DNA from 3 places in the Paenibacillus sp. Y660 genome. Region 3 is predicted to be linked to each of the others. Evidence: riboswitches for the same ligand, from Rfam matches in the RefSeq annotation. Region 3 holds a riboswitch; each other region holds the start of a gene.
The links. A riboswitch is a leader RNA that binds a small molecule or an ion and turns the genes downstream of it on or off. The one in region 3 is predicted to bind cobalamin.
Positions count from the first base shown of each region.

Region 1: linked by a shared signal. The riboswitch ahead of AC2TDN_RS22300 (DUF4430 domain-containing protein) and the one ahead of AC2TDN_RS16770 (DUF4430 domain-containing protein) in region 3 are both predicted to bind cobalamin.
Region 2: linked by a shared signal. The riboswitch ahead of AC2TDN_RS05235 (ABC transporter substrate-binding protein) and the one ahead of AC2TDN_RS16770 (DUF4430 domain-containing protein) in region 3 are both predicted to bind cobalamin.

Region 1 covers NZ_JBXBBJ010000027.1:47,907-55,680, forward strand. Annotated here, with positions in the region: gene AC2TDN_RS22300 (DUF4430 domain-containing protein) at 1-3,444, opposite strand, end outside; cobalamin riboswitch at 3,597-3,786, opposite strand; gene AC2TDN_RS22305 (Ger(x)C family spore germination protein) at 3,901-4,959, opposite strand; gene AC2TDN_RS22310 (GerAB/ArcD/ProY family transporter) at 4,946-6,025, opposite strand; gene AC2TDN_RS22315 (spore germination protein) at 6,018-7,352, opposite strand.
Region 2 covers NZ_JBXBBJ010000003.1:67,953-75,726, forward strand. Annotated here, with positions in the region: gene AC2TDN_RS05225 (heme ABC transporter ATP-binding protein) at 1-90, opposite strand, end outside; gene AC2TDN_RS05230 (FecCD family ABC transporter permease) at 87-1,088, opposite strand; gene AC2TDN_RS05235 (ABC transporter substrate-binding protein) at 1,129-2,121, opposite strand; cobalamin riboswitch at 2,270-2,423, opposite strand; gene AC2TDN_RS05240 (FixH family protein) at 2,651-3,094, shown strand; gene AC2TDN_RS05245 (sulfite exporter TauE/SafE family protein) at 3,100-3,786, opposite strand; gene AC2TDN_RS05250 (heavy metal translocating P-type ATPase) at 3,783-6,077, opposite strand; gene AC2TDN_RS05255 (arginine--tRNA ligase) at 6,150-7,774, opposite strand, start outside.
Region 3 covers NZ_JBXBBJ010000014.1:104,530-112,303, forward strand. Annotated here, with positions in the region: gene AC2TDN_RS16745 (sensor histidine kinase) at 1-463, shown strand, start outside; gene AC2TDN_RS16750 (response regulator) at 473-1,132, shown strand; gene AC2TDN_RS16755 (FMN-dependent NADH-azoreductase) at 1,296-1,922, shown strand; gene AC2TDN_RS16760 (TetR/AcrR family transcriptional regulator) at 2,360-2,947, shown strand; gene AC2TDN_RS16765 (DHA2 family efflux MFS transporter permease subunit) at 3,005-4,453, shown strand; cobalamin riboswitch at 4,572-4,770, shown strand; gene AC2TDN_RS16770 (DUF4430 domain-containing protein) at 4,954-5,733, shown strand; gene AC2TDN_RS16775 (energy-coupling factor transporter transmembrane component T) at 5,730-6,617, shown strand; gene AC2TDN_RS16780 (ABC transporter ATP-binding protein) at 6,590-7,774, shown strand, end outside.

The DNA.
Region 1 (7,774 bases), on a different contig from region 3:
GGAATCAGCGAGCAGCGGCTCAGCTCCTGAATATTTGACCATTAGAGCAGCAAATTCAGCACGAGTCAGCTGACGCTTAGGCTCGAATGTCGGATTTGCTGTACTCGTTCCTTGCATAAAGCCAAGAGCAGTTGCTTTTGTAACCGCATCAAGCGCCCAGCTTGAAACTTTTGCTTCATCTGTATATTTCGGAGCAGTAGATGGTTCCGGCTTCTCGCCAGGCTTCTCGCCTGGTTTCTGGCCTGGTTTCTGGCCGCCTGTTTCATTTGGATCGATAGGTGCCCCAATATCTTTGCCGAGATCCTTTGTATACTGCCAGCGAACAACGTCACCATTTTTGAGCGTATAATTACCTGCGCTCACTTTAGGGAAAGTTCCGTTAACGGAATACATCCAGCCGCTGCCGCTTCCATAAGCATTATCCATTTCCTTAAGTCCGCCAATGCCCTTCACATAAATGCTGGCTCCTGAACCCGAATAATCGAGCTTCAAGCTTTTATCGTCCAGCGCACGTTTCAGAACGGTAAAAGCAGTATCGCCTGCCTGAATCGTTACGGCTGCAGGAGCAATAAAGTCTCCTTCATTTATCGATCGCTTCTCAACGGATAACGTTACCTTATCGGCAACAGGCGCAGGACCGCTGCCGCCAGGCAATGGCAATGATGTTGAAGTTGTTTTGAAGGCCAAAAATTCAGTGAAATGCTTCGTTTGAATGACTAAATCGCCATTTTGGTTATAAGCATACACCTCATCCGTATGGACGGATGAATCCGAATATTTCTTGATAGGCGTGAATACGCCTGCTTGATCTATGAAGCCAGCTTCCTTGTCGCCTTGTCCTTTAATGGTAATCGCAACATGCTGGTTAAATTGAATTTTTTCGGGACCGCCAGCTTTGATCCGAACGGCGATGGACTCTACTTTCTTATTGCCAGCTGACAAAGCCGCATCCAGCTTGTTAGTCAAGCCGGATTCAGCTGTGCTTAAATTTTTCGGAAGCTCAAGCGCTTTGTCCCAAGTCGACGTTGTTACTTCCGTAGAGGCTGGAATCTCAAGCACGGTGTTTCCGCGTGTTGCTGTTACTTTTGGCAATGCTGTCGTTTCAAAGTTAAGGGTTACATTGTTAGTGACTTGACCCTCGCCCGCTGATCCAACGACTACCTCTGTTTCGTTCTTATTGATGGCAATTGCTTGATCCGTTGTCTCACTAACAATGCGCGGTACAGCAACCGTGATTGATTCACTATCGTTGCCGCCGACAAGCGCTGCTCCAAGCGCTTTAATCGCTATAGTGCCGCCTTTTGCCGTTCCTGTAAACGAAATCGTTGTTTGGTTTCCTTCTCCATTAAGTGAGTTAACCGCAAGCTCTGTATGGCCTGTGTCAATCGTCCAATTGCTGCTAGTTGCTGCCTTACTGGTGAACTTATCTCCAACAAGCTTCACGACAATGGATGGATTCAAAGCACCACTTGCAATCTTTGATTCTGTCGAGATTGCCGGGTATGTGCTGTAATAGAAACGAACCTTATCATTTTCTTTAAGCTCATATGCGCCTGCGCCCACTTGCGGCGACTTCCCGTTCACTTCATACATCCAGCCATCCCAGCCGCCAAGGCTGCCGGCTGCTAGCCCGTCAATTGTTGACACATAAGGCCCGAAGCTGCTATTTACAATTTTGTAGCTAATCTTCGGATTGGCTTGATCAAGTCCTTGCTTTAGCGCATCTAATGCAGTAGCAGGCTTAATGGTGCTCTTAACCCTTACTGCATGTTCACCATAGACAGACCCGGTTAGATCATCTACTTGAAGCATAGCGGTGACATACACAGGTACGGGAACAGCAACGGAAATTGAATTACTTTCCGCTTGACCAATTAATGCTCCTGCTAATGCTTTGATCGTGATAGGCTCGTCCGTAGCTTTCCCTGTCAAATTGAGCTTAATCTTCTGATTGCTTTCTTTCACAATCGAACCGATTGATAGACCTGATTTCTCGGTATTGATTGACCAGTTGCCGGCTGCTACAGCGCCTTTGCTGAACTCATCCCCAACGAGTGTTATATCTACATTTGGATTTGATGAACTGTCGTCAAACACTGTTTGAGACGAAATATCAGGGTAACGGCTATAATAGAACCGAACCTCATCATTCGCTTTGAGCTTATAGGTACTCGCTCCTACAGTTGCCTCGACGCCGTTTACTTCATACATCCAGCCATCCCAGCCGCCCAGGGAGCCGGCTTCTTCTCCTGCAATCCCTTTCACATAAGGACCGTAGCTGCTGTTTACAATATCGTATGCAATGGAAGGATTCGCAGTATCCAGAGCATGCTTAAGAGCATCTAACGCCGTTGGATTTTTTATTTGTGTAACGGTTACCGGTTGCTTGGTATAAAGATCTCCCGATTTGCCATCAACCTGTACGTTGACCTGAACGTTGACCTGAACGGGCAGTTTGATTTCATCGCCAAAGCGATGCCATACGGCTTTCTGATTTTTAATATCGATTAGCGCAATAAGGCCTTGTTCCGTTGCCATAGGATCGCCATTCGTTTCGTTAGCTTTCCATTTAAATGATCCATCCTCAAGCTGAAGCAAGGAATATGTATCAAGAACGGTTTTGCCGTTGGCAGCCCAAGTATCAGACAATACATCCTCGCTAATTGCAGTCAATCCCGATACGGCAGCGGACATGCTGTTCGAATTGTCGCCGAACATTATATTTTCTTGGTTTAGCTGCTTCGTTTTTAGATAGGCTTTTATTTTTACGATAGCCTGTTGAACAGCGCTGTCACTCTGGTAGTTTCCAAGCGCAAGCAGCCCCATACCCGTCATATCTGGCTCAGAAGTGCTGCCGAAGAAAGCAAAGCCGCCATCTGACAGCTGCTTGCTAAGCAAATAGTCTACTGCCTTCTTCTTTGCTGCCGAATCCCAAGTTCCTACGTTGCTGCCGAGCTTCGCACCTGTGTCGAGCGCATGAATCGCCCACATATGCTTGTTTAGCGTACCTGCAAATGCACCCGTGCCTGAATTTTGCTGTGCTGCCAGCTCCGCATACAAATTACGATCCGTTTGCCATGCGTGAGCAGGGTCTTCTCCCATCGCGAGCAAGGAATAAATATATCGGATATGCTCGGTTCCGCCAGCATTAGGCTCCAATGCCTCGTCGCCTTTCGGCTCTAAAGTCTTCCAGCTAGGAAGCTTCCAACTGCCGTCATCAAGGTCTTGTCCTGCACCCCATAACGCAACGATTTGCCACCATGATTCTAAAGTCTGACTTTGTTTTTTATAAAGGTTAACCGTTTTGTCGATCATTCCATTTAATGAAGAATTCGCGGAATGATCTGCCGCATGACTGGCCTGCGGTGCAAATAAAGTAAATACTAATAGAAAACTAATAATGGCGGGCAAGCTTTTTTTCATGAAGTTTTTAAAAGATAGCAATGTATTCTCTCCCTCTCGTTCCTTTTTTGACAACAAAAAAACATCTTTCCGCTTTCTGGAAAGATGTTTGGGCTGTTACATTCGGAGCATGGCACAGAGATTCCCCTATTGCCGCAGCACGAATAACATCTCCCTCCCATCCTCGTGAGAAAATATAGAGCGCTTATATGGCAGGTCTCCTGGCTTCGCTTCATAGCTTCAGCTATCTCCTTCCCGTCCCATTCGAACAGTGGATTAATGATAGTCAGCTCTGCGATACAGTGGCGGGACCGCGTCGGACTTTGACCGAACTTCCCTATTAAGCTGCAATAAAATTGCAGCACCATACTAGCTAATCTATGAAATTGTAAGGTGTTGACTTGTGAATTGTATCAAATTCCTGTGAATATGACAAAGGTTCTATTTGTTTTTTTATAAGCCGTGCCCTTTGTCGCTGTTCGTTCCGATTATTCGGAATTACAGCATATTTAGAAACCCTGTACTTTCAATGGTCGCATCGACTTGAAGCTCCAGCTTAAGCTTGGGATAATATTGCGTTCGCCAATTTTTCAGCTTTGCCCTTGGTATTTTATTTCTGAAATATTGGCCTGTCCCCAAAATATCCGCTCCGCTCGCTTGAATCTTGGCAAACATCAGATCAAATCGTTTTTCCAACATGCCTTCAAGCTCATTCTTGATCATCTCACTCGTAGGCTTTCCTTTCGTCTCCAAAAAAACGACCTTTAATTTAATTTTGCTTTTCAAAATCGGCACATCGTTGCTCATCAAGCTTTTGTTCGTTATCGAATTGCTGGTGATTAGCACGCTTGCATGATTGCTGACTTCAATTGTCCCCTGCGTGCTTTCGCTATTGAAGGCGTTGAACAACAACGTCTCATCCATGCTGATCTGCGCAACCATTTTCCCATTTTTGATTACCGCTGAGCCAACATGCTGCACGACGGTGTTTGTCCCCGACCGAATGATCGGAACCGTTACATCACGCGTGTAGGAATGAATGCTTCTATATATCTCCCACACCCGAGTCAGCGCAATTTGTGGATTCCACCCAGCATTTCTCTCGAAAAAGTCATAGAGCGCCATCCCTTGAGGATCTATATTTTTCGTCACATTTGCAAAAAAATGCCCCATGTCTTCATCGCAAATCGCGATAAGCGACTTGGATGATACGTCACGCTCTCTCATAAAATCAGCGATTATGTCATCCATACCCTCCTGGGCGTATGTCTTATCTAACAGAATAACCTTCACGTGAAGCAAATCTACATGCTCCTCCAGATTCGCACTGATTTTATCCACGGCATGATTAATCGTTTTCCCTGATTCGAATACAATTTTAATTTTTGTCGTATTCCCGTTTGGTACAGGAATTTGTAAATAGACGCAGTATTCGTCGTTTTTTTTCTTTACGCCCATTACAATCGGCAATGCCCTGTGGTTGATATCTCGATTATCCCAGCATCCGCTTAGGGAGAGAATAAGGCTGATGGCGATTAGCGTTTTAAACACTCTCATCTTTATACATCCTTTTGGAACGAAGCCCTATAAATAAAATGGAAAAAGGAATCGCGAACAATACAAAAAATCGGAACATCACATTCCACAGCCTAACCGCCTGAAGGGTATCCCAATTAGAAACCAGCATGCTGCAACTATAAATGACCGCAGCTACTGCGATAACAAAATAGTTTAATTTCACTTTCGGCATGGCTCGATTTAAAATACAACTGACTTCCCACAGCAGCAAGGAGATAGTCAGCATCGTGAATGTAATTAGGCTCAGCAGCAAAAATATCGTCACTCTGTCAAACATCAACCAATTGATATGGATGGTACTGACAAGCATAACGAAAGGAAATTTAAAGGTAGAGGCGGTAGACTGTCCGAAGGTTAGAAGGGGCAGGTAGACAGACAGAAACATAAAAGGAACGAGCGCCACCAAGGTAATCATTACTTTTTTTCGGCTAAAGGAAAAATACGGCTGCACGAAACCAAGAAACAGAAAGCCTGCGGCAAATGCAGAAAAGCTGTAAAGATAAGCCTGCTTCGTAATAAATGAAAAATCGATATGAAATAACGGAAACAAGTAATGATAATCCACATTCTGAAACGATATAAAAATTGTGAATAGGATCAAAGGAAGAAATAAAAGGGCAAGCACAATTCCCGTTCGAAATATGGCATTCACCCCATTTAAGGTGATATAGGTAGAGATGACAATAAGGAGCCCAGCAATCGCCCACATAGGCGTATTCGCCAGAAAAACGAGGATAATGATATTAGCAAAAGCGCGTATAGTGATGATATCAACAAAGATCAAATAAAGGACAAGCGGCAATAAAAAAAGGGTGGCTGCCCACTTGCCGACGCCTAAGTAAATACTGATAATATCCTGTTTTGGGAAGTAGCTGAGACCCTTCATATAAGCCCATACGAGAAGCATATTAATGGCAATCCCAAAAGTAATCGGAAACCAATGTCCCTCTGTTGTGCTTGCTATAATATCAAAGGGATAGAAAAAAAACATAAATCCCAGTTGAGTCAACACGTACATTAATATGACATGATAAGATTTATCCATTTTCCCATTCACCCTTCTTCATACTAATATTCAGATATGAAATGCCAAACGTAGTAAGACTGGCTAGATACGCGCTTAGTAATACCAACCCGCCTAGTAATCCAAGAACGCCATATAAGGCACTCAAAATGACGATGACATATTTGAACAGTCGGATGGAAAGCGAATTTTGAAAGCCTACAACGGTAGAATTCGCTATCGTCGTAGCCGCAAGCACGATAATGAGCAGATTGCTTACCAATCTAGCCGTCACGACTGCCTGTCCCAAAATAATGCCTCCTACCATTGTGATCGTTGGACCAATACTCTTCGGAAGCCTTGTACTGGCCTCAATAATCAATTCCAATACGACCAGCATTAAAATAATTTCAACGATTGCCGGATAGGGCACGCCTTCGCGGCTCTGAGCAATATTAAGTGCAAGCTCTATTCGTAACACCTCAGGGTTCACCGCTACGATAGCGACATATATACCTGGCGCAAGCAGCGTTATCAATACGCCGATCACTCGCAATAGGCGGATTGCGATCGTTAATGGAATCGGATAATTCCGATCGTTCTCGAGAGAAAACATATCCCATAGCAGATTTGGGAGCACAAGCGCAAACGGCAGCCGATCAATAAATAGCACGACTCTTCCTTTTTTCAATGCGCTTGCTGCCTCTTGCGGCAATTCGGTCGTATTGAACTTAGGGATGGCGGACCATGAGGAAAAACCCATCGTTTTCGCCATGTTTTGCAAATTGTTGATTTCTCTATGCAGGTTCTTCTCAATTTGGCTCGTTACTTTGCTCACCAGCTCAGGATCAGCATTCAGGTTGTCATAAATAAGCGAAATCTTCTTCTGCTGATCGTTGCCTGCTAAATAAGATTTCACCTGAACATGCTTTGACATCATCTGTTTTCTGACCATTCCGATGTTTGTATCGATATCCTCAATGAACGAGCTAATCGGCCCTTGCAGCACGTTCTCATTCGTAGGCGATTCGATTGAACGATTCAGTACGATCGGGAACGGTTCTACTATGACGCATCTTTGTTCACTTTCGAAATAGATGATGAATTTGCCCCCGACGAATAAGGCGTAGGCTTCGCTGGCATCCATCTCTCTTATTTCGCCGAGCAATGACATAATATCCGCAACGGATTGGGGAGCAAGATCGGCGTTGTCCATATTTTTTCGAAGCGATATTTTTGTACTCACCAAATTAATTAGCGAAGTGAAACCCATCATAACGACGGGCACCCCGCAAACTTCGTCCGGTTGTATGAGGAAATCGTCATTTCCGCCAAGCTTCTCCTTCACTTCCTGCAAAAAAGAATCCATAGGCCGCTTCTCCTTATGTACAATTATTCCATCTTACGATTGTCCCCTCCCCGTAGCTTTATATACAACAAAAGGAGTGCCCTCTTAATAAGGACACTCCTTTTTCAGCTTATCGGTGAATGGCAAAAGGATAACCAGCATGACCTGCTATTCGCACGCTAACTTTCACTTTTCACACATGAATGACCTGCAATTCGCACGCTACAGTGTAGTATGTGCAATGTAATCTCCGATTTGGTTGCAGCATCTTTGCTACGCTGCAGTTTATGCAATAGAATCGCCTATTTCCTCCCCATTTGCCACTTTAAAGACTGATTCTGCTGCAATTCTGCAATGTAGCTTCGTCCACCAACCGAATGCAGACTTCCACCGTACGCACTAGCAAAAACAGCTCAGCATGGCCTCAACGACAACAAGCGTCA
Region 2 (7,774 bases), on a different contig from region 3:
GTACATGCGCCCTTTTTGAAAGGAGCAAGAAAGACCGTTCAGCACGGTCCTTCCCTGCACCGTTTGTACGATTTGATGAGCCTCTATCATATTGTCCCTCCTTGCTTCAGCTTCCGTCTATGCAGCAAATAAGCGAAGAAAGGCGCACCGATAAGCGCGGTAACGACACCAAGCGGAATTTCTTTGGGTGTCAATGCCATTCGCGCCAGCGTATCTGCCCACAGGACGAATATGCCGCCGCCGATTGCAGACAAAGGCGTGATCAAGCGATAGTCGGGGCCTACGAGCAGACGGATTAGATGCGGCACTACAAGCCCTACGAAGCCAATAACGCCAGATACGGAAACCGCTGCTGCGGTGAGCAGCGTCGAGCTGATTAAGACGATAAGCTTTGTCCGCTCGACACGAATGCCTAGATGCGCTGCATGCCGCTCGCCAAGCACAAATAAATTGAGCGGCTGGCCGTAAGCGAGGAGCAGCGGCATTCCAATAAGCAGAAACGGAATCATCATATAGACATTTTCCCAGCTTCGCATAGCAAGCGAGCCCATCAACCAGAACAAGATCTGATTGACAACACCCTCCGACATGGAAACCATGAATGAAACGAATGCGCCAAGAAAGGATTGGATAATGACTCCTGAGAGAATAAGCGTTTCAATATGCATGACGCCCTTGTTGCGCGAGAGCCAAAAAACGCCAAGCAGCGTAACGATTCCTGTACTGAAGGCAACGAGCGGTATCGTCCATATGCCAAGCACGGTCTGCAGTCCAAACAAGATCATAAATGCTGCTCCGACCGAGCTTCCAGAAGCGACGCCTAACGTATAAGGATCGGCCAGCGGATTGCGCAGCACGCCTTGGAAGCCGGTGCCCGCAAGCGCAAGGCATGCCCCAACGAGCACGGCGAGCAAAACGCGCGAGAGCCGGACTTGTGTCACGACAGCTATTTGTCCGGGTGAATACGAAGTAGGCTTATCCGCAAACCACGGCAGTTGATGAAGAAGTATCCCCCACACGTCACGCAAGGATATGCCAGCCGATCCAATTGATAGACTAACAACGATAGAAACAGCAAGAAGGAGCATAGCTGCTCCTCCATACCAAACTAATTTATAGGTCATTTGATTATTTTACGAGATCCGGGTGAATGACTTTAGCAAGCTCAAGCAACCCATCGGCAAGACGTGGTCCAACGCGCACGAGCGGATCCTCCGTCACCGCATGCATGTGCTTATTTTTCACCGCATCGATGACATCCCAGCCTGGACGGCTTTCGATACCAGCAACGATTGGATTCGGGTCCTCCTTCAAAGCAGGATATACAATAAATGCAGGATTTTGTTTTACAACTTCCTCAGCGCTAACCTCGTACCAGCCAGGCGATGCGGCTGCAATATTGATGCCGCCTGCAAGCGTCAGGAGCTCGTCGAGGAAAGTGCCTGAACCAACTGTCCAGCCTGGTGAAAACTCGAGGTATACTTTCTTCTTCTCCGCGTCCTTCACTGCATCGGTAACCTGCTGCTTAACTTCACGCATATGGTCAGCAACGGCAGCCGCTTCCGTATGTTTATTCATAATATGACCTAAATTTTCGATTTTGGCAATAACGGCATCATAGGTAAGCGGATCTGTCGCGAACACCGGAATGTTCAATTCGCGGAGCTTCGTGATCGCTTCCGTATTCATCGACGGTGAAGCCAGCACAAGATCAGGGTCAAGCGCTGCTACTGCTTCAATGTTAGTCGTCATATCGCCTACTTTCGGCTTGGATGCAGCTTCCTCCGGATAGTTGCTATATTCATCAACCCCTACGACTTGCTCCCCAGAGCCAATGGCATAAATAGCTTCCGTCTCACTCGGTACAAGCGTAACGACCTTGGTCGGCGCTTGCTCGAACGTCATCTCCGTACCTGTATCATCCTTTATCGTTAGCGGATAACCAGATGATTCTTCCGATGGCGCCGGCTCATTCGCAGCAGCTTGCTCCGTATTAGCCGGTGTATTGCTAGCCTTGTTTTCAGTGTCATTGCTTGCTCCGCATGCTGCTGTGAATACGAGCATCATCGTTAACAGCAAGCCAAACAGAAGCTTCATCATATTGCGGTTCTTTCCGTTCATCTTGTTCTCCACCCCTAATTTTTTAATTCGTATAAAATAAAAAAAAGCATTTCCGGCAATTGTGCCAGAAATGCTCTTATACGCGCTCTAGTAAATAAACGAAGCGGCAGGCTTTCCAAAGCACGATCCCTAAGTCCACGTAGGTAAAAGTGTTATGTACAAACAGGCAGATTTTCTGACTTGGTCGTGACAGCGAGCGCTGGCTAGCTCCTGCTGCATTCCCTTACAGTGGCGGGTCCGTGCCGGATTCTCACCGGTCTTCCCTATTAAGCTTCAAGCAAGCGACTTCCAACAATCGATTGACCCATTGTCAGAAACTCTCCCATTAGCACCTATTTTTACGTATGAAATTATCAGATGTTAATATACACCGTCTCTCGGATTTTGTCCAACATTACTCGCTAAGCCAATCGGATCAACTCCCTCCGTTCTGCTCCTGACATTTCCCGCATAGGTAACGTAATATGCCTCTTTCATTATTAAAGCCGACAACGAATCTGTTTTATGCAAAAGGAGGTCCCTAGCCGACATGCAGCAACAGCATAAATCACAATCGCCGCTTTATAAATTCGTTTTCCTGCTCTTTGCCATTGTTCTTCTAGCTGGTATAACGCTAACTTGGCTCCGCCAGCGCGACAAAGCGCCTCCTCCTATTTCGGAGCATGCTTTCGAGAGCGGCCATGCCATTTGGTCGATCGCGCCTTATCCGGCCAAAGTGCTTCGCAGCAACAGCCTTCAAATCGAACTTGCCGATGACTCTGGTGCGGCCTTGCAGGGAGCCAGCTTATCCGTAAAGCTGGAAATGCTGGATATGGTTTGCGGGGATTATGCATTTAAAATGACCGAAGCTTCACCGGGCAAATATGAAGGTGAAGGCGTGCCGCTCATGGCTGGCACATGGAAGGCGACATTAAAGGTTGAGACAGAAACTCAAACCTATACCATCGTCAGATTGCTGAAGGCTGTTCATTAGACTGCTTACCATAGCCACGGGTTTATCGATGGAATCACGCCGTTGACAGCCAGCCCTCGCAAAATCGAAATGACGCCTACGGCAATCGCCGTCACCACACTCGCTTTGCGCATGAAGCGCCGCCATTTTTTGCTTGCAAAGGATGCAATGGACGCTGCAGCAGCTAGGGCAGGAAAGGTAGAGAGGCCAAACAAGGCCATCACAGCCGCTCCCTCGAGCCCCGAGCCGGTGGAGGCCGCTGTCATTTGCATCGCATATGTCAAGCCGCAGGGCAAGAAACCGAACGCGATACCAGTAGCAAGCAAATGCCCGGTTTCTTGATTCGCTGAGCGCTGTGCACCTCCTGCCAATCGCTTGTGGAGGAAGGTTGATAGTCGGTTCATGAAAGGCAGCTGAAACCTGCGCCATAGCCATAGCAGCAAGAAGCAGCCGCCGATAATGGACGCAAGCCCCTGTACGCCGGCAAGCTTGCCTGCCACATCAACAAAGGAGCCAACCGTTCCCATGACGGCACCTAACAGCGTATAGGACAAAATTCGTCCCGCATTATAGAGCAGCATCGATTTCTGTGTTGAAGCGGTAGAATTAAGCGACACGGCGGATACGATGCCTCCGCACATCCCGATGCAATGCGGAGCGCTGAACAATCCCGTCAAAATAATAAAGCCAACCTGCTGCCAAGTTATCGTCATTTGCTTGATCCAGCCTTGCGCCGAAGCTGACCGGAGAGCCGAAGCGCGTTAGCGACTACCGACACCGAGCTGAGCGCCATTGCCGTCCCTGCCATCCATGGCTCAAGCAGGCCAATTGCAGCAAAAGGAATAATGATCACATTATAAAGAAAGGCGAAGGTTAAGTTCTGTCTAACATTTCGAATTGTTAAGCGGCTGATTCTGATCGCCTCAGGGATAGCTTGCAGCCTTGAGAACAACAGCGTCATATGCCCAGCGCTCAGCGCCGCGTCCGTTCCTTCCCCCATCGCAAGCCCGACATCAGCAGCGGCCAATGCCGGCGCATCATTCCAGCCATCGCCCGCCATGGCTACCCGCTTTCCTCGCCGCTTGAGCTGCTCCACCAGCTCAACCTTGCTCTCTGGCAGCATGGAAGCATGTACGACTGTAATGCCTGCAGCTTTGGCCGCAGCAAGCGCGGGAGCCTCGTGATCACCGGTAGCGAGCAGCGATGCTACACCTAGCGACTTGAGCTCTTTTATAGTAGCTCTTGCATTTCCTTTAACCGTATCGCTAAACGCCATGACACCCACGCATTGCCCTTCCAACGCGGCATACAGCACCGTTTCGCCCGCCTCCTCACGCTGCTGCGCGAAAGCTGCTGCAGCACCGCTTACGCTCCAAGCACGTTCGGACGCAAATTTGGCATTGCCGACCGCGAAGCGCTGATCCTCAACAGTCGCTTCAACACCACCGCCTGGCGTAAACGCAAATTGGCTGGCTTCAGGAATAACGAGTCCCAGCTTCGTTGCTTCTCGAATTATAGCGATTGCCAATGGGTGAGCTGCTTCCGCTTCGGCAGCGGCTGCCATTCGGAGCAGTGAAGCGCGGCTTCCCTGTATCGCCAGCACTGCGCTAACCTGCGGCTTGCCTTCGGTCAATGTACCTGTCTTGTCAAAAATAATCGTTTGGATTCTCGCCAACCGCTCAAGCGCACCTGCTTCCTTCGAAATGATGCCTTGCTTGGCCAGCCTGCCCGACGCAATGACAAGCGAGATCGGCGCAGCTAAACCAAGCGCGCATGGACAAGCTGCCAACAAGACCGCAATGCCACATACGAATGCTTTGCTCCAATTCCCCGGCTCAAGGAATGCTCCCCACATCACGACCGTAGCGAGCGCAAAGATGAGCATAACCGGAACAAACCAGCTCGCAGCCGCATCGACATTGCGCTGAATCGCGGATTTAGAGCGCTGCGCTTGCCGGACAAGCTCCTGAATGCGGTTCAGCATCGTATCATGTCCCGCAGCCTTCGTACGGATGCGAAGCTGCGCGCTTTCGTTGCGGGTGCCTGCCCACACCGAATCTCCTTCACGCTTGGCGATCGGCAAGCTTTCTCCAGTGAGGAGCGATTCATCCATCGCTGACTGACCGCCGCTCACAATACCGTCAACAGGCACGACCTCGCCTGCTTGAACGATAACAATGTCGCCTGCCCGTACAAACTCCGTCTGAATGCGTACGACTTCCCCTGCCCGTTCAACCGCAGCCGTCTGGCTTTGCAGCTTGCCATAGCCTTCCGAGCCGTGCTGCGCTCGAAGCGAGGCTGAAACTTCAATATATTTGCCGAGCAGCACAGCCGTAATGACGACAGCCGACGTTTCAAAATAGAGCGGAGGCGAATGGGCAGCCGACTCTGCAAGCGGACGAAGCAAGCCGCTCTGAAAAACGGCATAATGGCTGTATAGATATGCGACGGTCGTGCCGATGACAACGAGAACATCCATATTTGCGCTTCGCTCGCGAACAGCATGATAAGCGCCAATATAAAACGGCAAACCGATCACGAACTGTATGATCGTAGCAAGCGCGAGCTGCAGCCATGGGAGCATTAGCCATGCCGGCATATGAGGCAGCAAGGGCTCCAGCAGCGGAATATGCTGTGCCATGCCCGTTAGCAGCGGCAGCGTGAGGATTAAAGAGACGACAAGTCTTAGCTTTAGGATCTTATGCTCCTTATGAAGTCCTTCCTTTGCCGTCTCATTTAAGAGCGCTGCAAATCCCAATTGTTTTACGCGCTCAGCAATCTGGGCGGCCCCGAGCACCCCGGGCTTAAACTGTACCCATGCCGTTCGAAGCGGGAAGCTGACTGCCGCCATTTGCACGCCATCCATTTTGCCGACAGCCTTCTCAATCCTTGCCGCGCAAGCAGAACAGCTCATCCCCTGCACCGCAAAATCTATCGTGACATCACGTTCTATTTCTTGATTCTGAATGTCATGCTCCAACCTCAGCACCTGCCTTCCATTCATCGCCGCTCATGCCTGTACCTCTCCCGTTAAACTATATGATGGGCAATCGAATTGCATGAATGGAACATGCGGCTACATGCTGTTTGGTGCTGGCAAACCTAGTATTTCAAGCGCATCCTGCATCGTTTGCTTATAACGCTCCGTGAGCCATAGGCGCAGGCTCCTCGCCTCCCCCTCTGACTTTAGAATCGGGCAAGTGGCATAGAAATGATTGAATAAAGCAGAGAGCTCATATACGTAGTTGCACAAATGGTTTGGCGCGAGCTCCATGACAGATGTTTGCAGCGTTTCCGGCCAATAGGCTAGCTGTTTAAGCAGACTGCGTTCCTGTAATCCAAGCTCGCCGGATGCCAAAGTATCGCTAGGGACTGGGATACCCGAAACACCCGATTTCTTCAATATGCTGCTTGCGCGCGCATAAGAATACATTAAATAAACGCCTGTATTCCCGGTTACCTCAGTCGCTTGTTCAAGATCAAATACGACCTCCGTCTGTAAGTGGAAACGCAGCAAATAGTAGCGGATCGACGCTGCTGCAATCGCGCTGCTCGATAATCCGGCCTTGCGTGATCGGTTCGAATCGATGATTTGTTCCATATGCGCCAAGAAATCCGCGATTTTGACGCCGATTCCTTGCCTGCCCGACATCGCATAAGCTTGCTTCCCGTCCGAGGTATCAATGCCTAGACCTCTTGCCGTTTGAGGACTTAACGATACAACGCCATAGCTGACATGTCTAAGCTGCTCCGCCTGCTTCTGGTAGCCTAAAGCAAGCAGTGCTTGCTTAACCATCGCTTGCGGATATTCCTGGCGCTGATCGATGACGTTAATGACCATATCGGCGCGGCCTATTTTTTTCTTCACTCCGCTGGCGTGGGTGGACCAAAGGCGATCGGAGAACTTTTTGTACTGAAAATCGTTATCGAGCAAGCCAAACTTCCACAGGTGATAGGCAATGTCCTTAGCTGTGTAGGTCAAAATACCATTCGAGCGTACGAGCACCTTTTCCGCATGGAATTCTGTTTGCTCCTTGATATCGCCTTCTTGCTCCGGCTGTTTAAGCACCCAGCAGCCCGCTAGCTTCCCGTCATCCTCCTTACGGAAGATATCTGTACGCTTAAGCTGCTCATACGTTCGCTCCCAGAAGCCTTCACGCACGATGCTGCTCTCCCATACGAGAACATCATAGGAGATGCCGAACTTCTTCATTTCCTCCACATGCTCGCGTACGATTCGTTCTGCTATGAGCAAGCCCATCCATGCTACATTGGAGCGCCCCTCCTCTAATTGAGCAAGCACCTTTGTACGCTCCTCGAGCAATGCAGGCTGCTCTTTGTACGCCTTATTGATCTTGGAATATGTCTCCCAGCAAAAATCTCCAAAGCGCTCATAAGGCTGCTCGGTCGTCGTCTGCAAAACGCCAACCACCGTATCAGCCAGCTGATTGCCTAGGTCATCGATATAGTTATGCACCTCTACTTGATGTCCTGTCCGTTTGAGCATTCTCGCTAACGAATCGCCGATGCAGGAATTGCGCAAATGTCCGATATGAGCCGATTTATTCGGATTGATCGACGTATGCTCGATCAGCACTTTGTTTCTCGCTTCTGTGATCCGTGCTGCCGGCTGGTCTGAAGCTTGAGCCCACCAGGACCAATTCACATAGAAGTTCAGGAAGCCTGGAGGAGCTACCTCGA
Region 3 (7,774 bases):
TCAGGAAGCCTTGAAGGAGATGCGGACACTCATATGGCAGCTTCGGCCTGCGGGGCTGGAGCATGGGCTGATCACTGCGCTTAAGCAATACGGGAAAAGCATGGATTTGACCGTATATGAGCAGGTAGAGGGGGTACGGGAGCTGCCGCGAGCGATCGAGGAAGCCTTCTGGCGAATCGGGCAAGAGGCTTTAAATAATGTGAAGAAGCATGCGGATACGAATGCTGTATATGTTCGTTTGGTGAAATCGGAGCATGTTGCAAGCATGGAAATTATGGATAAAGGGCGAGGCTTCTCACCTGAGAAGCGGAGAGGTAGGCTGTCGATGGGAATGCTCTCCATGCGGGAGCGTGCGGAAACGCTAGGCGGCGAATTATCGATCAAGAGCGGCAAGGGGCAGCCAACGGTCATTCAGGCTACGATACCGGTTGCGAAAGAAATGGAAATGTGGGACGAGGAATGAGGTGCGGCTGTGAAAATAAAAATTTTGCTGGTAGATGATCATCTTATCGTATTAAAGGGTATTTCGTTCTTTCTGAGCATGCAGCCTGATTTCGAGCTGGTTGGCGAAGCGCATAACGGACAGGAAGCGGTTAAGAAAGCAGCCGAATTGCTGCCTGATATCGTATTGATGGATTTGAATATGCCCATTATGGACGGCATTGAAGCAAGCAATCTCATTGCCCAAAACAATCCTGCAATTAAAGTGCTGGTGCTGTCAAGCTTCTCGGACCGCAGCCATATTGTTCCAGCGCTGCAATCCGGGGCAATTGGTTATATGCTGAAGGATGTGGAGCCGGATCAGCTTGCAGAAGCAATTCGAAGCGCCTATAAAGGCAATGTTCAGCTGCATCCGGACATTTCAGCCGCGCTGCTTGCACAGATGGCTCCTCAGGCAGAGGAGGTTAAGAAGCATCCTAGCCGCGGGTTAGCCGAAATATTGACGCCAAGGGAGCTTGAGGTGCTGCAACTGCTGACAAAAGGAATGAGCAACAAAGATATCGCACACGCTCTGACGGTTGCCGAGAAAACCGTTAAGACGCATGTGAGCAGCATTTTGAGCAAATTGAATTTGACGGATCGCACGCAAGCTGCGTTGTATGCGGTACAATTGATGAATGGCAGCGATTAACGCAAGAGTTGTACGACTATAGTCTTAAGACTAGTCCTCCGCCTTAGGCGGTTTTTTTTTGACTATTTTTCGGTCTAATTGCCGATGCTGCCGACATCAAAACTTAATACAATAAAGGTACTTACAAAAAGTAAATACAATTCAACCTTGGAGGGAAAAAATTATGAGTACTGTACTATTTATTAAAGCAAACGATCGTGGAATCGAGCAGGCAACAAGCGTTAAGCTATACCAAGCATTTCTGGACAGCTACACAGCCAGCCACCCAGAAGACACAATTGTTGAGCTTGATTTGTTCAAAGAAGAATTGCCTTACATGAACGCTGATATGATCAACGGAAACTTTAAAGCAGCGCGCGGCTACGATCTGACTGCAGAAGAGCAAGCAGCCGTACAAGTATCCGATAAATATATCAACCAATTTCTTGCAGCAGACAAAGTCGTATTCGCATTCCCGCTTTGGAACTTTACCGTTCCTGCAGTACTGCACACTTACATTGACTACCTTTCTCAAGCTGGCAAAACATTTTCTTACACAGCTGAAGGTCCAGTCGGCCTGATTACTGATAAAAAAGTCGCATTGCTTAACGCTCGCGGCGGCATTTACTCTGAGGGTCCAGCGGCATCAGTTGAAATGTCCTACAACTTCATTCGTACTGTAATGGGCTTCTTCGGTGTCCAAAACGTAGAAAGCATCATTATCGAAGGCCACAACCAGCTTCCTGATCAAGCAGAAACGATTGTTTCTACTGGTCTTGAGCAAGCTAAGAAAGTAGCTGTAGGCTTCTAATAAAAAGATACAACCATAAGCAGCAGATCTATCGTCAAAGCTGCTAATAAACTCCACAAATCATGCGCAACGAGCCTTTAGAATCGTTTCTAAGGCTCGTTTTGCGTTTTTCGTGCTGGAAGGAAGCCGTAATCTTTTTCGATCACCTCTTCTTAGTCGAACATCCTTAAATCATTTTTAGACACTTTCACCCCCCATTCGGTAAAAAATAGAAAATTAACGGTAGAAAATCCTGCTAACTTCCATTTTCACCTAGATTTTATTGGAATAGCGGGATTTTCCAATTAATTGTACAGCCATGATATTTTGGACGGCTGGACGGGTCGGAAGATGGGTTGGACATTAACAAATGAGAGTGTATCCAACAAAAAAAGGTTGACTTAGCAGCGTTGCTAATGGTTTTATTATATAGACCGATCGCTATAATCGAGGGGTGAATGAATACGGAAAAACCAAATACCCGCCAAAATATTTTGGATACAGCATCAAGGCTTTTTTTCACAAAAGGGTATCATGCTACAGGATTAAGCCAAATTATTAACGAGAGCAAATGTCCAAAAGGCTCCTTGTATTATTATTTTCCAAAAGGCAAGGAAGAGCTGGCGCTGGAATGCATCGCGTGCACCAAGGCGTTTGTTATCGAGCGGTGGAAAACCAAATTTGCAGCATTTGAGGACCCGTCCGATGCGGTGCAGGCATTCGTTCACGATATGGGGGAGGATGCCGAAAAATATGATTTTCAAGGCTTCATGCCATTTAGCTTCTGGATGGCTGTGGAAACCTCTGCCATTAGCGATAAGCTGAGATCTGCGGGGCAGGATGTGTTTGCCTCCTGGGAGGCCGTCATCTCAGGCAGGTTGATTTTCACAGGCATGGATGAGGCAAGAGCAGAGGAAGTAAGTGTCGTCTTAGTCTCGTTGCTGGAAGGTGCGCTGATCCTCGCTTTGACGAAGCGAGATAAGCAGCCGTTAATTTCTGCGGCGAAGTGTGTGCCCTATTTGATTAATCAATGCCCATCTCTATGAGAGGTCATCAATAAAAGAGAGATTGAATGTAGGAGAGTGGAGAGCTTGCAAGCAACAATGGCAGCAACGCATCAAAAAACGGAACAGAAATATAAAGTTATCCCCATCATGATTTCATTATTATTAAGCGGCTTTGTTGGTATGTTCAGTGAAACGGCTTTAAACGTAGCACTAAGCGATTTGATACGCATATTCAACATAACGGCGCCAACTGTACAATGGCTGACAACCGGATACCTGCTTACGCTTGGGATCTTGGTCCCCGTCTCGGGACTCTTGCTTCAATGGTTTACGACTAGACAGCTATTTATAGCGGCGCTAAGCTTTTCCATACTCGGCACGCTTGTAGCGGCGCTTGCCCCAAGCTTTGAAGTCTTAATGACAGCGCGTGTCATTCAAGCCGTAGGCACCGCTTTGCTGCTGCCGCTTATGTTTAATACGATACTTATTATTTTCCCTGCTGAAAAAAGGGGAGCGGCGATGGGTGTTATCGGGCTCGTCATTATGGTCGCGCCTGCCGTAGGCCCAACGATTGCAGGTCTTCTCATTGAAAATTTGAGCTGGCATTGGATTTTCTGGTTATCGCTGCCGGTCTTAATTATTGCTTTATTGTTCGGAATTATGTATATGCAGAACGTATCCACGATTACGAAGCCTAAAATTGATGTCATGTCCCTCGTGTTCTCAACGCTTGGCTTTGGCGGCATCGTGTTTGCCTTCAGCAGCGCGGGCGAAGGAGAAGGCGGCTGGAGCAGCACAAAAGTGATCGCTTCGATGATCGTCGGCCTTTTGGCGCTTGTCATATTCGCTATTCGTCAATTGAAAATGAAGCATCCGATGATGGATTTGCGGGCATTTAAGCATCCGATGTTCGTTGTAGGTACGCTAATGGTGTTTATTTGTATGATGGTTATTTTATCATCGATGCTCGTATTGCCCATGTATTTGATCAGCGGACTCGGTCTTAGCGCATTAACGGCAGGACTTATCATGCTGCCAGGCGGACTTTTGAACGGGATTATGTCACCGATTATGGGCAGCTTGTTCGATAAATTCGGACCAAAATGGCTCGTTATTCCGGGGCTTGTTATCGTTGCCGCTGTGCTATGGTTTTTCTCTGGCATTACGACGGCATCCACAATTGCACTCATCATTGTGCTGCATTCCTGCTTGATGATCGGAATCTCCATGGTATGGATGCCTGCTCAGACTAATGGTCTTAATCAGCTCCCGCCTGAGCTTTACCCGGATGGAACTGCGATTATGAACACCCTCCAGCAGGTTGCTGGCGCAATCGGCACAGCCGTTGCCGTGAGCATCATGACTGCCGGTGTGAACAGCTTTATGAAGGGCGTGGATGATCCAACCGATCCCGCCAATGCGCCGCTCGCGATGACAGCGGGCATCTCGGATGCGTTTATATTCGCTATGATCGTAGCTATTGTCGGCTTGATCGTCGCTTTCTTCATTAAACGGGTTCATGTAGGCAAGAGCAAGCAGCATTAATCGATAGGCACGAACCAAGAAGATTCGACCGTCACATGCGATCGAATCTTCTTGCTCGTTAACAGGCAATCTGTTATAGACAAACCCCTGCAATCCCGATATGATTGATTAAACAATCGAATAATGATAAAGAAAAGGTGCAGACAAGTCGTTTTTTTGTTTGCTTAATAGGGAAGTCCGGTGCAACGCCGGCGCGGTCCCGCCACTGTAAGTGAAGAGCGATTCTCTAAACAAGCCACTGTCCGATCAAAGGATGGGAAGGCAGAGAAGCGTGATGACGCACGAGCCAGGAGACCTGCCTTTTCTTATTTTGTTTCCTATTCTTCGGGGGTAAGAATGAGGAGGCGTGATCGAAACGCAGCACATATCGTATCCTATTTATATGCTGAACTGATCTTTAATTTGACATGCAGATCCCTTTCAAAGAGGGATCTTTTTTTTGTTTTAACAGCGTTGTTTGATTAGTTAGGTTGAAAGGGAGCAGAGAGAAGACGATGGTTATGAATAGTAAAAGATGGTTTTCCGGCTGCATCATACTCGTACTGATTATTGGTTTGTTAGCTGGCTGCGCCGCACCGGGGCAAGATGTGAATGTACAGGCGAATCAGACGCAGGAAGTCGGTGAATCGCAAGGCGATCAAGCAACGAATGCCGGCAGCAAGGAACAGCCTTCAGCGACAAGCGAGGCAGTGAAATCCGATGCGGCTGCCCCGGCAGCTGAGCCAAAGTCGACTTCGACACACAGCACAGAAAATAAGCAGCCTGCGGACGCCGCAGGAGATAAGCCGGCAACAGCTGCGTCAAAGCCTGACGCTAACCAGGTCAAAGCTCCCGCAGCGAAGGAGCAGATTACTTCTCCTTCAGCGATTCCAAGTGCAACGGCGAAGCCGGTTAAGACGGATGAGCCTGCGCCTGCCGTAACGCCGCAGCCGACGAATATCGTGACCATTTCGATTATAGCGGATGAAGAGACGGGCACTGTGCTTGAACCGACCGCCGTTGAGCTCAAGAAGGACGATACGGTGCTTGAGGTTTTGAAGAGAATTACCCGAAAAAATAAAATTCAGATGGAGTACAAAGGTTTAAAAGCAGCGGCGTATATCGAAGGGATCGATAACGTATACGAATTCGACCACGGCGCGAAGAGCGGCTGGATGTACAAAGTAAATGGCGAGTTTCCTAACAAAAGCGCAGGTGCCTATGCGCTCAAGGAAGGCGATGTTATCGAGTGGCTGTACACGATTGATCTCGGCAAGGATCTAGGAGCTGAATATGAATGAATACCGCCTTCGATTCCGTACATCCGATCACTAGCTTCAGCTACTACGCAGGTGCGATCGCTTTTAGCATGCTGCTCTTCCACCCTTTATTTCTAGTGACCTCGCTTGCTGTGGTTACGCTGGTTATTATTATTCACGGCGAAGGGAAGCGGCTGCTTAAGCTGCTTCCTTATTATGTGCTGATGGGCGGCTCCGTCGCTGTTCTCAATCCGCTTTTTTCGCATCGCGGGAGGCATATTTTATTTTATTTCATGGATCAGCCAATTACGCTAGAAGCGATTTTGTATGGAGTGACAATGATGCTTTCCTTATTAGGGATTTTACTGGCATTCGTATCGTTTCAGCATATCGTCACGACAGACAAATGGATGTATTTGTTTTCCCGCGTGCTTCCGCGAACCTCTCTGCTCACGTCAATGTCGATTCGTTTCGTGCCGCTTTTTTTGCGAAGGCTGGAGCAGATTACAACCGTACAGCGGACAAAGGGCGTATCGATCATGGAGGGCAGCCTGCGGAAGCGCAGCAAGGACGGCATGCTGCTCGTTCGCGTGTTATTGACCTGGTCGCTTGAGGAAGCGCTGCAGACGGCGGATTCCATGAAAGCGCGCGGTTATGGCGCGGCTAAGCGGAGCTCGTACGTCATATACCGCATGGATCGAAGAGACGGATATACGCTCTTATTTTTAACTGCGATGGGACTTGCATGCCTATGGGGCTGGGCACAGGGCTTTGGCGTGTTGACCATTTATCCGCGGCTCGAAACGATGCAATTTCACCGAGGGGAAGGTTTTGCATATGGGTGCTACTGTGCTTTCCTGCTAACCCCGGTCGTACTCGAAGGAATGGAGAGAAGGTCATGGAAGTCATTCAAGTCAATCAATTGACGTTCCGCTATCCCGAAGCAAAGGGGGCGGCGCTGGACGAAGTATCGTTTAATGTGAAGCAGGGCGAATTCGTCGTTTTATGCGGCGCTTCGGGCTGTGGGAAAACGACGCTGCTTCGGCATTTGAAAAAAGAGACACTTCCGGTAGGCAAACGCTCTGGCTCCGTTATGTATAATGGTGTTTTGCTGGATGAGCTCCCTGCGATAGAGGCGGCAGAGCATATCGGCATGGTCTTCCAAAATCCCGAGAATCAGATCGTGATGGACCAGGTGTGGCATGAGCTTGCTTTTTCGATGGAAAATGTCGGTTATGAGCAGGCGGTTATGCGCAAGCGTCTAGCTGAGATAAGCCATTTCTTCGGTCTTGAGGAGCTGCTTTACAAGTCCGTGCATGAAATATCGGGAGGCCAGAAGCAGCTGATAAATCTTGCCTCCGTCCTGCTGCTGCAGCCGAAGCTGCTTCTACTGGATGAGCCGACCTCGCAGCTTGATCCGGTTGCTTCGCGTGATTTTTTGCAGCTGCTTTACCGCTTGAATCAGGAAATGTCTATGACAGTTATCATTAGCGAGCACCGGCTGGAGGATGTTATCCCGCTTGCAGATCGAATTGTTATGCTGGAGGGCGGCAGAGTAAAGTACAACGCTGCCCCGAGGGAGCTATGCCAATCGATCTTAGCAAATGAAGCAGCGACAAATGATATGTCGTATTTGCCTTCCGTCACGAAGCTGTTTTTGTCAGCTCATGCGTCAAGCAAGCCTATTGCAGCTCAAGATATTCCGCTTACGGTGCGGGAAGGAAAGCAGTGGCTGGCTGGCCAAGGCGGAATAAAGCCGGATTTATCGCAGCATGAACATAATCGCGAACACCAATTGCAAGGTGAGAAGCAATGGCTGCTAGCCTGTGATGAAATTACGTTCAAGTATGAGAAAACGGGTTCAGAGGTGCTGAAGAAGCTGTCGCTTAACGTGTATAAGCATGAGTTTTTGGCGGTGCTTGGCGGCAACGGGGCCGGAAAAACGACGATGCTGATGATGATGGCCGGACTTTTGCAGCCGCAGCGAGGCAAGGTGAAGCGGGAGAAAAATAGCAAGGTAGGCTATTTAGCTCAAAATCCGCTCCTCTACTTCAGCTACGATACCGTTGAAGAGGAGCTGCAG